4 regions of the Hoeflea sp. CAU 1731 genome follow, and region 3 is predicted to be linked to each of the others. Evidence: riboswitches for the same ligand, from Rfam matches in the RefSeq annotation. Region 3 holds a riboswitch; each other region holds the start of a gene.

Region 1 (2,195 bases), on a different contig from region 3:
TGACAGATCGGGCAAGAAGTTTTTTTGCTGAGAGCTGTGCGCATCCAAAGAAACTGGCAAAGCAAATCGTGGTCACGAAACCCTCGTCCAACTCTGTCTCTCGCTTTGCTTCGGGTATTGACCGTGATTCTTTACCCGACATGAGCCTTTCTTTCGGTAATATCGTGCGCAACCGCAGAGGCCTGATTCTCTCGAGATCGCTTATCCTCATGGTGGCGATCATCGTTTTTACCCAGATGATCAATACGGTTTTCTTCGCTAGCGAGTTGCGCGGCGCGGCGCAGATTGCGGATAGTTTGCTCACCTTGCGCTTCACTGTCGTCGTCGCCGTTCCCTTTGTTCTTTACATGGTTTTCCTGCAGGCGAGAGCCGATCTTGCTGTGGAATACTTCAGGAAGCTCTCCAGAACAGATCCGCTGACGGGTCTCTTCAATCGCCGCGCCTTCATCGACCTGTTGCAGGAAGGAAGAGTAACGCGAGAGGGTTTGGGAGACAGCGCAAGCCTGATGGTGCTCGATATCGATCACTTCAAGCGCGTCAACGACACCTATGGCCACGAGGCTGGCGACGCGGTGCTGATCCAGATGGCTGATTTGTTTCGTGAGAATCTGCGCCCGGACGACATTATTGGACGTCTTGGAGGCGAGGAATTTGCCATCGCTCTTAATCGCAGCAGCGCGAGAGAATGTTGGCATGTCGCCCAGCGTTTGCGCCACGAAGTCGAGCGGCATGTTTTCCGACACGAAGACATCGAAATGAAGCTGACAGTCAGCATCGGAGCAACGCATGTCGGCAAGGACGGGGACCTCAACGACGCGATGCAGGAAGCTGATATGCTCGCCTACAAATCGAAACGCGAAGGTCGCAACCGTATCAGCTATGGTCCGGACAGGAAGGCGATGCCGTTCGCCGTTTGACCGTATTTCCGCCTCTGTGGCGTTCTCGATTGACAGCCGGTCGCCCAGCGCAATAATGATAAATAACGAATGGTCCCGAAAGGCATAGCCGGAAGGGATCAAGAGGGAATGCGACGGGCGGACCCAAACAGGGCGCTTTAATCGCAGCCGACCCCGCGACTGTAGAGCGGACAGGCGATCCCGGCCGTTTGTGTGATGCGCGGTGCGCTTTTTACGAACGGGAAGCCACTGAAGTGGCGGCGCCATAAACCGACGGACGCCTCTAATCGTCTGCGAATCGTCCGTTTGGCGCCGCCGAATTCGGGAAGGCGAGGGTGAGCCTGGCAGCTAATCGCTGCCGATCCGTGAGCCAGGAGACCTGCCATTCGTGACGGGCAATGCGCCCGCAAATTGGGAATACGAGCCAGTCACGGAGGTTGCAATGGCTAACAGAACGATCAAGTCGCACACAATTGGTGCAGCGGGACAGCGCATCACGATAGCCGTAACGGCTTTGATTGTAGGCGCATTTTTCATTTTTGGAGCGGGCTTCGCCAATTCGGCGGTCCTGCACGACACAGCTCACGACGCTCGCCACGCATACGGCTTTCCTTGCCACTAAGGAGAAGCTGAAATGATGGTTCGTTATCTTCTTGCCGCCTTGGTGGCAGGACTGATCGCTGGCGTTTTCATGAGCGTCGCTCAGGAAATCAAGGTCACGCCGCTTATCCTGCATGCCGAAGAATTCGAGAATGTCGGCGGGGATCGTGTCGAGCAAAGTCTGGCGCCAAGCGAGTCTTTGATTATGTCTCTCACAGACTTTTTGAGTCCCGTGACCATGGCCTATGCTCACGAGGGAGAAGAAGGCGGCGCCCTTTTTGGCCTCGATCGGCTTTGGGGAACGATACTTGCAAATCTCGTTGTGGGAGCGGGATACGGCTTGATTCTGTTGGCCGCTGTCTTGTTGACGGGAATCCCCATAACAGCGAAGACAGGCGTCTTGTGGGGCGCTGCAGGGTGGCTCACATTCCAGTTTCTCCCGGCGCTCGGGCTTCCGCCTGAACTTCCCGGCTTTCCCGCCGCGGACCTCGCCGATCGTCAGGTCTGGTGGGTGGCCACTGTGATCCTGTCGGCGACCGGATTGTACTTGCTGGTCGTGCGATCCGAAATATGGGCCAAGATCGCGGGCGTCGTGGTGCTCGCCTTGCCGCATGTCTACGGCGCTCCCCAGCCAGAGATCATTACCAGCGACGTGCCGGCTTTGCTCGCCGCCGAGTTCGCCGTGGCGACGCTTGCAAC
Region 2 (2,195 bases), on a different contig from region 3:
CCACGGGCGGCGTCGCTAAGGACAGGAAAAGTCAACAGCATAGCGCTGCTTTCGCCGGTCACGTCCGCCATTCCTGCGGGACGTGGACGGCTGGAATTTCTGATGGAAATCGCCGAGGCCGCAGCAACACGGGCTTTGGAGAAGGATCTGGCGCTGGTCATCGTGCCGCCGACCGGCGCGCCGAGCAGGATTATTCCCAATCTGCTGGTTGACGGAGTAATCGCGGTGGAGCCCGCCAACGACGACCAGAACCTGGATGCGCTCGTCAAACGCAGCATACCGATCGTTTCGATCGGGCGGTTTGTGGCGAGCGGCTATGACATTCCTTATGTCGATATGCACTACTACGAAATGACAATGAAAAGCCTCGATCATCTGAGACAGGTCGGCGCGCGCAAGATCGCGGTTATTTTGTGCACGGCTCAACGCCAGCTTTACTCGGAAATGCATCGCGCTTATGCGGATTTCTGCGCAGTAAACAGCATGCAGATCATCTGCCACTGGGCTGAAGAAAGCGACGCTGAAGAAGGTGGAACGGTCGCTGTGGAGACGCTGTTCTCTGACCATTCAGATATTGATGGTTTGCTTGCGCCGCTCGCGACGTTCGCCGTCGGCGCTCGGAAAGCCTTGCGGACCTTGGGCAGGAACGTGCCCGAAGACGTGAAGATCGTCACCCGGTATAACGGCATCCGATCGCGCGAGTGTGATCCGCCTCTAACCGCGATTGACCTGCATCTGGATGAGGTGGCGAAAATTGCTGTCGACATGCTCTTGTCGCATATGTCCGACAACCAGTTGGAGCGAAAGGTGAAGGTGCCTGAGCCGACCCTGATTGTCAGACGGTCGACAGAGGTCGGCTTATCTTGAAGCTGGTCTCCGGCCTCCAATTCCAGGACATCGAACAGTCACCTTCCCGCCCTTGACAATCAGGCCGGCGTCCCCCAGAAATTTGCGTGCTCTGGTTCGGACGGTTCGCCGTTCAGCCAACAGGGAATACGGTGAGGTTCGACCCGAAGGGTTTCCAATTCCGTAACTGCCCCCGCAACTGTAGGCGGAGAGCAGAGCCGAATACGCCACTGCGGAAATGCAATCCGTGGGAAGGCCGGCCTCTGCGATGACCCGCAAGTCAGGAGACCTGCCAGAGCGGCTCACCCGGTTCTTGCGCGGGGCCGCGCGAGAAACAGCGGACTATCCGTAGTGGTGGCATCTGCAACCGTCTACGGATCAGGGTTATCCCCATCCGAGGACAATTTATGTACGCGGCGACGCCTTTGGGCCGCCGGTCCTGTTGGGGGTATAATCATGAGAAGTCAGCTCGTTGTGGCGGGATCATTGCTGGTGTCCAGCGCGGCATCTGCGCAGGACGTCGAGCCGTTTGTGCTCGACACGATCATTGTCGGCGGCGGTCTCACGCCGATCGAAGCCGAGCAATATGGCCGCTCAGTCACTGTCGTCACTGCCGAAGATCTGGAAAACCGACAGGTTCGTCACGCCGCCGACGCGTTGCGCGCTTTGCCCGGCGTTGAGGTCAGCCAGACCGGCGGTGTGGGCGGCGCCGTCCAGGTGCGAATCCGTGGCGCGGAGGGCAATCATACGCTGGTGCTGATCGACGGCGTTGAAGTCAACGACCCGGCGAGCGGCGGCTATGATTTCTCAAATCTGCTTGCCGACGATATCGAGCGGATCGAGGTGTTGCGCGGCCCGCAATCATCGGTCTTTGGTTCGAACGCAATCGGCGGCGTCATTAATATCATTACGAAATCCGCCACTGAATACGGCTTTCACGGAACCGCCGAAGCAGAAATCGGCAACGAGGAAAGCGGCGGAGGAGCCGCGTCGCTGCGCTATGCGAACGAACGGGCGCGTCTGTCCCTTTCGGCTGCGCGCCGGGTGACCGGCGGCTATGATGTTTCCAACACGCCCGGCGGGGATGATGACGGCGATCAGAACACAACGCTCAACGCACGCGGCGAATTCGATCTGACGGAAAACATCACCATCGGAGGGACCCTGCGCTACGTCGATCAGAACTCCGAATACGACCAGTTCAATTTCGGCGCCGCGACGGAAGAGGGTCTGGTGACGAGCGCCGATCTTGAGCAGGATATCGAGAATTTCTTCGGCTCCGCCTACATCAGGTCCGACCATTTTGGCGGGCGCTATCGCAGCGATCTGTTCTTCGCCTACGCCAACAT
Region 3 (2,195 bases):
CGCCTTCAAGACAGTCGACGGAGACCTGGATATTCACTGGGGCGCCTATGTCGGAATGGATGAGGAAATCCTTTTGTCCGGCAAAGTGCGCGACGTTGGCGACGAAATCGAGCGGCTAAGGGATAACGCCCGGGAAAAACATGGTTGGATCATGGACAGCTACCTGCTGACCCGGCCGGGGAAGGACGACGGGGAATAGAATGCCCGTCGGCTCATTTCCCCCGAAACGAATTGTCTGTCTCACAGAAGAAACTGTCGAGACGCTCTATCTTCTCGGAGAGCGGGATCGGATCGTCGGGGTGTCCGGCTACGCTGTTCGTCCGCCGCAGGTGCGTCGTGAAAAGCCGCGCGTTTCAGCGTTTGTATCGGCCGATATCCCGAAGCTGCTGGCCTTGCAGCCGGACCTTGTGCTTGCCTTCTCCGACATTCAGGCCGATATCGCCGCTGAACTTGTGCGTTCGGGCGTCGCTGTGCACGTCTTCAACCAACGCGATATCGCAGGCATCCTTGCGATGATCAGAATGATCGGCGCGATGGTCGGCGCCTCGCGGATGGCTGAAGACCTGGCTCTTTCCTACGAAGAACGGCTTGATAGCGTGCGAAAGGCCGCTGGCGGAAGCGCGCGCCCGAAAATCTATTTCGAGGAATGGGACGATCCGCTGATCAGCGGGATTGGCTGGGTGTCGGAACTGATCACTGTCGCCGGCGGAGACGACGTCTTTGCGGCAAAGGCGAAGGAAAAGGCGGCGGTAGATCGCATCGTCGCTGCAGCGGACGTGGTGCAAGCATCTCCAGACATCATTCTCGCGTCCTGGTGTGGTAAAAAGGTTCGACCCGAAAGGATCTCCGGTCGCGCCGGCTGGGACGCCATTCCGGCGGTGCGCAACCGCCGGATCGTCGAAATAAAGTCACCGCTTATTTTGCAGCCGGGGCCGGCGGCGCTGACCGATGGACTGGACGCGATCGTGGCTGCCATCCACGGATAATTCCTCATGCGGCGATCGCCGTCGCGCGGCGCGCAGACCATGTCGCATTCTCAGCGTTGCGAATCCAAATATTGTGGTTTCCTGTCATGATCCGAGGTGCCGCGCTGCCAGTCAGGGCGGATAATTGGGAAGCCGGTTGGAAGCCGGCGCTGCCCCCGCAACGGTAGCGGAGCGAATAACCCGACGATAGCCACTGAACGGAGGAGTCCGGGAAGGTGTCGGGACAGTCCGTCAGGACAGCTCCGAAGCCCGGAAACCAGCCGCGGATAGGATTTAACCGACTGATCGCGGTGGGCGGTCAAGAGGCAAAGATGCGGTGCCGCCGATTGATCGGAGGCCATGCCAAATCTTTCCTCTATCACCACCAAGTTCAGTCCTTTGGCAGGGACGGGACATGGATATACATGACGAGATGTTGGGACTTCTAGGAAGTCGCCGCTCTGGCTTTTCTCTCGAACAGCCGTTCTACACCGATCCACGATTTTATGAAGTTGATCTGGACCTGATCTGGTACCGGGACTGGCTGTTTATCGACCACGACTGCGAATTGCAAAAGCCCGGGAGCTACTTCACGGTCGAGGTCGGAGCCTACCCGGTCATTGTGTTGCGGGACAGGGAAGGCGACATTCGCGCGTTTCACAATTCTTGCCGCCATCGCGGAAGCCGCGTCTGCAGCGCCGCCAAGGGAATGACCGCGCGCCTGGTCTGCCCCTACCATCAATGGACGTACGACCTTGACGGCAGCCTTGTCTATGCGCGTCAGATGTCAGAGGATTTTGATCGCGCGCCATACGGTCTGAAGCCGGTCGCCTGCGAAACTGCCGGCGGGTACATCTTTATCTGCCTTGCCGACAAACCGACTGACTTCGAGCCGTTCCGCACGACAATGGAGCCCTATTTTCTTCCGCACCGTTTGACCGAAGCAAAGGTGGCTTAAGAATCGACGATTATCGAAAAAGGCAACTGGAAGCTGGTGTGGGAGAATAATCGCGAGTGCTACCACTGCGCAGGAAGCCATCCGGAATTGTGCAAGACCTTTCCTGAAGCGCCCACGGTGACCGGCGCGCAGGGCGGGGAGAATGATCCGGAGATGCTTGCGCACTGGGCCAAATGTGAAAAAGCCGGTCTGCCGAGTCGCTTTCGCATAGACCCGGCGGGACAGTTCAGGGCAACGCGGATGCCGCTGCTCCAGGACTCTGTCAGCTACAC
Region 4 (2,195 bases), on a different contig from region 3:
TTGGACGTGACCGTGAATGACATGTTGTCCAGGCTTGCTGAGGCCTGGAGCATGGAAAACGCATCCGTGTTGCTCGACGATGTGGTGCGTGTCTATCTGGCGGCGCTCCTGACGCTTGGCGTCGACAGCCGTCGTAATGCGCTCGACCCGTTCATTCCTCTCATTCAGCGCGCGTCGATTGAGCGTGAGGTGGCGTTAAGGAACGCGCAGAACCTTCAAAACGAGGGCATCTCGAAACTGGTTTCGATGATTGCCGAAAGTTCCGGCCGCCCCGTGACGATGGGGCCGGCTTTCTACGAGATGCTGGGCCTGATGTATAGCGGCGGCGTCGCGATGATGCACGCCATGGTTTCTGCGGGTGACGAAAAAAGCAGAGAGACGTTGCGCGAGGCCGTTGAATCATTCGTTCTCAGCGGCGTGCGTTCCTTTATCGAAAAAGCGTACGGAGACTGATCGCACTCCGCATAAAAGTCCAACCCGGCTCACGGCGGGTGTTTTGGTTGGTTGTCATTTACGACCGCCTGTGTTTATTTGCACTTGCTTATGGCGCCGCCGGATTCGTTCAGGCGGATAATTGGGAAGCCGGTTCAACGCCGGCGCTGCCCCCGCAACGGTATTGAAGCCGCGCCCGACACGAGCCACTGGACAACGACCTGTCCGGGAAGGGTGTCGGAGATGTTCGCAAGGACAGGCTTCAGAGCCCGGAAACCAACCATGAGTGAGAAAGTCGACTGATCGCGGAGGGCGGTCGTGAGGCAACGAATGATCGGCGATCTTTCGATCGGGTCCGGCTGACGTTTTCCTCCATGTTCACCCGGCCCTCAGGCGCAGGCAGAATGGATCGTCTCCATTGGGCTGGCGCGGGCAGTCGATACCCCATTTGGAACCGGTTCCGGCGAAGCCGGGACGTTCCTTGCAGGAGGACAGAGTATTGGTTGGTGATCCGCAATTTTTTCAGCGCGTCGGTCCGTTCGACGTGGCGACTGTGGCGCGGCATGCGGAGGGCGACGCCGATGCGTCGGAAATCCTGCTGGAAGGCGTTGCATCGCTGGAGGAGGCGAGTGGGCGCCAAGTCAGTTTCCTGGAAAATCGCCGCTATCTGGCGACGCTGGCGGACACGAAAGCCGGCGCCGTCATCATACATCCTTCGCTTGAAAGCCAGCTTCCGGAAGGCTCCATCGCCATTCGCTCGACCGAGCCCTACGCCGCTTGGGCGCGGGTCTGCAACCTGTTCCATCCCGTTGGCGACCATGCCGGCGGGGTCCATCCGACGGCTTGGATCGATCCGCTCGCCGTCGTCGACAGTTCGGTCCGCATCGGCTCCCACGCGGTGGTGGAAGCCGGCGCCTCAGTCGCTGCCGGTTGCCGCATCGACGCCGGAGCGACGGTCGGGCGCGGCGTATCCATCGGTTCAGATTGCGTGATCGAAAGCAATGCGAGCCTGAGCTACGCCATTGTCGGATCGCGTGTCCATATCGGAGCAGGGTGCCGGATAGGCCAGCCGGGATTCGGTTTCGCCAGCACAAAGAGCGGTTTTCTCGCGATCCCGCAATTGGGACGGGTGATAATTGAGGATGACGTGCGGGTCGGCGCCAACACGACGGTCGACCGTGGATCTGCCACCGACACCATTATCGGCTGCGGAACATGGATCGATAATCTCGTCCAGATCGCCCACAACGTGACGATCGGACGATGCTGCGTCATTGTGGCGCAAGTCGGCATCGCGGGCTCGACGCGGATCGGAAATTTCGTGCGGATCGGCGGACAAGCGGCGATTGCAGGGCATCTCGACGTTGGCGACGGGGCCAGCATCGGCGCGCAGGCCGGCGTCATCAGCAATGTGCCGCCAAAGGCGGAATTGCTGGGCAGTCCGGCGCAGCCGCGTCGGGATTTCTTCCGCCAGATCGCCAGCGCCAGACAAGGTTCAAGGGCGCGCGGCGCGCGAACGACAGAAGGGCGGTAGCGTCCGCGATGACGCGGGATGCGGACCTGGGATGATCGCCGATTAATCGCGCCTGTGCGCTACTTCATACCCAATCCTATCGAGAACTGGTCGGTTCAGGATTCCAAGATGACGCGGACCTTCACGCTCCTCCTCGATCATTCCGCCAATGTGGAGACCCTCAGGAAGGTGTAACTGGAATTCCGAAGACGAGGATGTCATGGAGCGCGCGGAGCCGAAGGTTCTGATC

Evidence for each region. Region 3 has a riboswitch for cobalamin ahead of AAFN47_RS05635 (aromatic ring-hydroxylating oxygenase subunit alpha). Riboswitches for the same ligand answer to the same signal wherever they lie in the genome.
Region 1: it holds a riboswitch for cobalamin, as region 3 does, so the genes downstream of both, AAFN47_RS08555 (CbtB domain-containing protein) here and AAFN47_RS05635 (aromatic ring-hydroxylating oxygenase subunit alpha) in region 3, are expected to answer to the same signal.
Region 2: it holds a riboswitch for cobalamin, as region 3 does, so the genes downstream of both, AAFN47_RS15255 (TonB-dependent receptor plug domain-containing protein) here and AAFN47_RS05635 (aromatic ring-hydroxylating oxygenase subunit alpha) in region 3, are expected to answer to the same signal.
Region 4: it holds a riboswitch for cobalamin, as region 3 does, so the genes downstream of both, lpxD (UDP-3-O-(3-hydroxymyristoyl)glucosamine N-acyltransferase) here and AAFN47_RS05635 (aromatic ring-hydroxylating oxygenase subunit alpha) in region 3, are expected to answer to the same signal.

The regions. Positions count from the first base shown of each region.
Region 1 is NZ_JBDQQS010000004.1:104,465-106,659, forward strand. Features, by position in the region: gene AAFN47_RS08550 (GGDEF domain-containing protein) at 165-917, shown strand; cobalamin riboswitch at 971-1,297, shown strand; gene AAFN47_RS08555 (CbtB domain-containing protein) at 1,339-1,518, shown strand; gene AAFN47_RS08560 (CbtA family protein) at 1,531-2,195, shown strand, end outside.
Region 2 is NZ_JBDQQS010000009.1:8,655-10,849, forward strand. Features, by position in the region: gene AAFN47_RS15250 (LacI family DNA-binding transcriptional regulator) at 1-867, shown strand, start outside; cobalamin riboswitch at 943-1,157, shown strand; gene AAFN47_RS15255 (TonB-dependent receptor plug domain-containing protein) at 1,303-2,195, shown strand, end outside.
Region 3 is NZ_JBDQQS010000002.1:322,678-324,872, forward strand. Features, by position in the region: gene cobF (precorrin-6A synthase (deacetylating)) at 1-199, shown strand, start outside; gene AAFN47_RS05630 (cobalamin-binding protein) at 201-986, shown strand; cobalamin riboswitch at 1,064-1,265, shown strand; partial or broken gene AAFN47_RS05635 (aromatic ring-hydroxylating oxygenase subunit alpha) at 1,381-2,195, shown strand, end outside.
Region 4 is NZ_JBDQQS010000015.1:818-3,012, reverse strand. Features, by position in the region: gene AAFN47_RS21045 (TetR/AcrR family transcriptional regulator) at 1-453, shown strand, start outside; cobalamin riboswitch at 528-731, shown strand; gene lpxD (UDP-3-O-(3-hydroxymyristoyl)glucosamine N-acyltransferase) at 914-1,966, shown strand; gene AAFN47_RS21035 (hypothetical protein) at 1,985-2,140, shown strand; gene AAFN47_RS21030 (hypothetical protein) at 2,166-2,195, shown strand, end outside.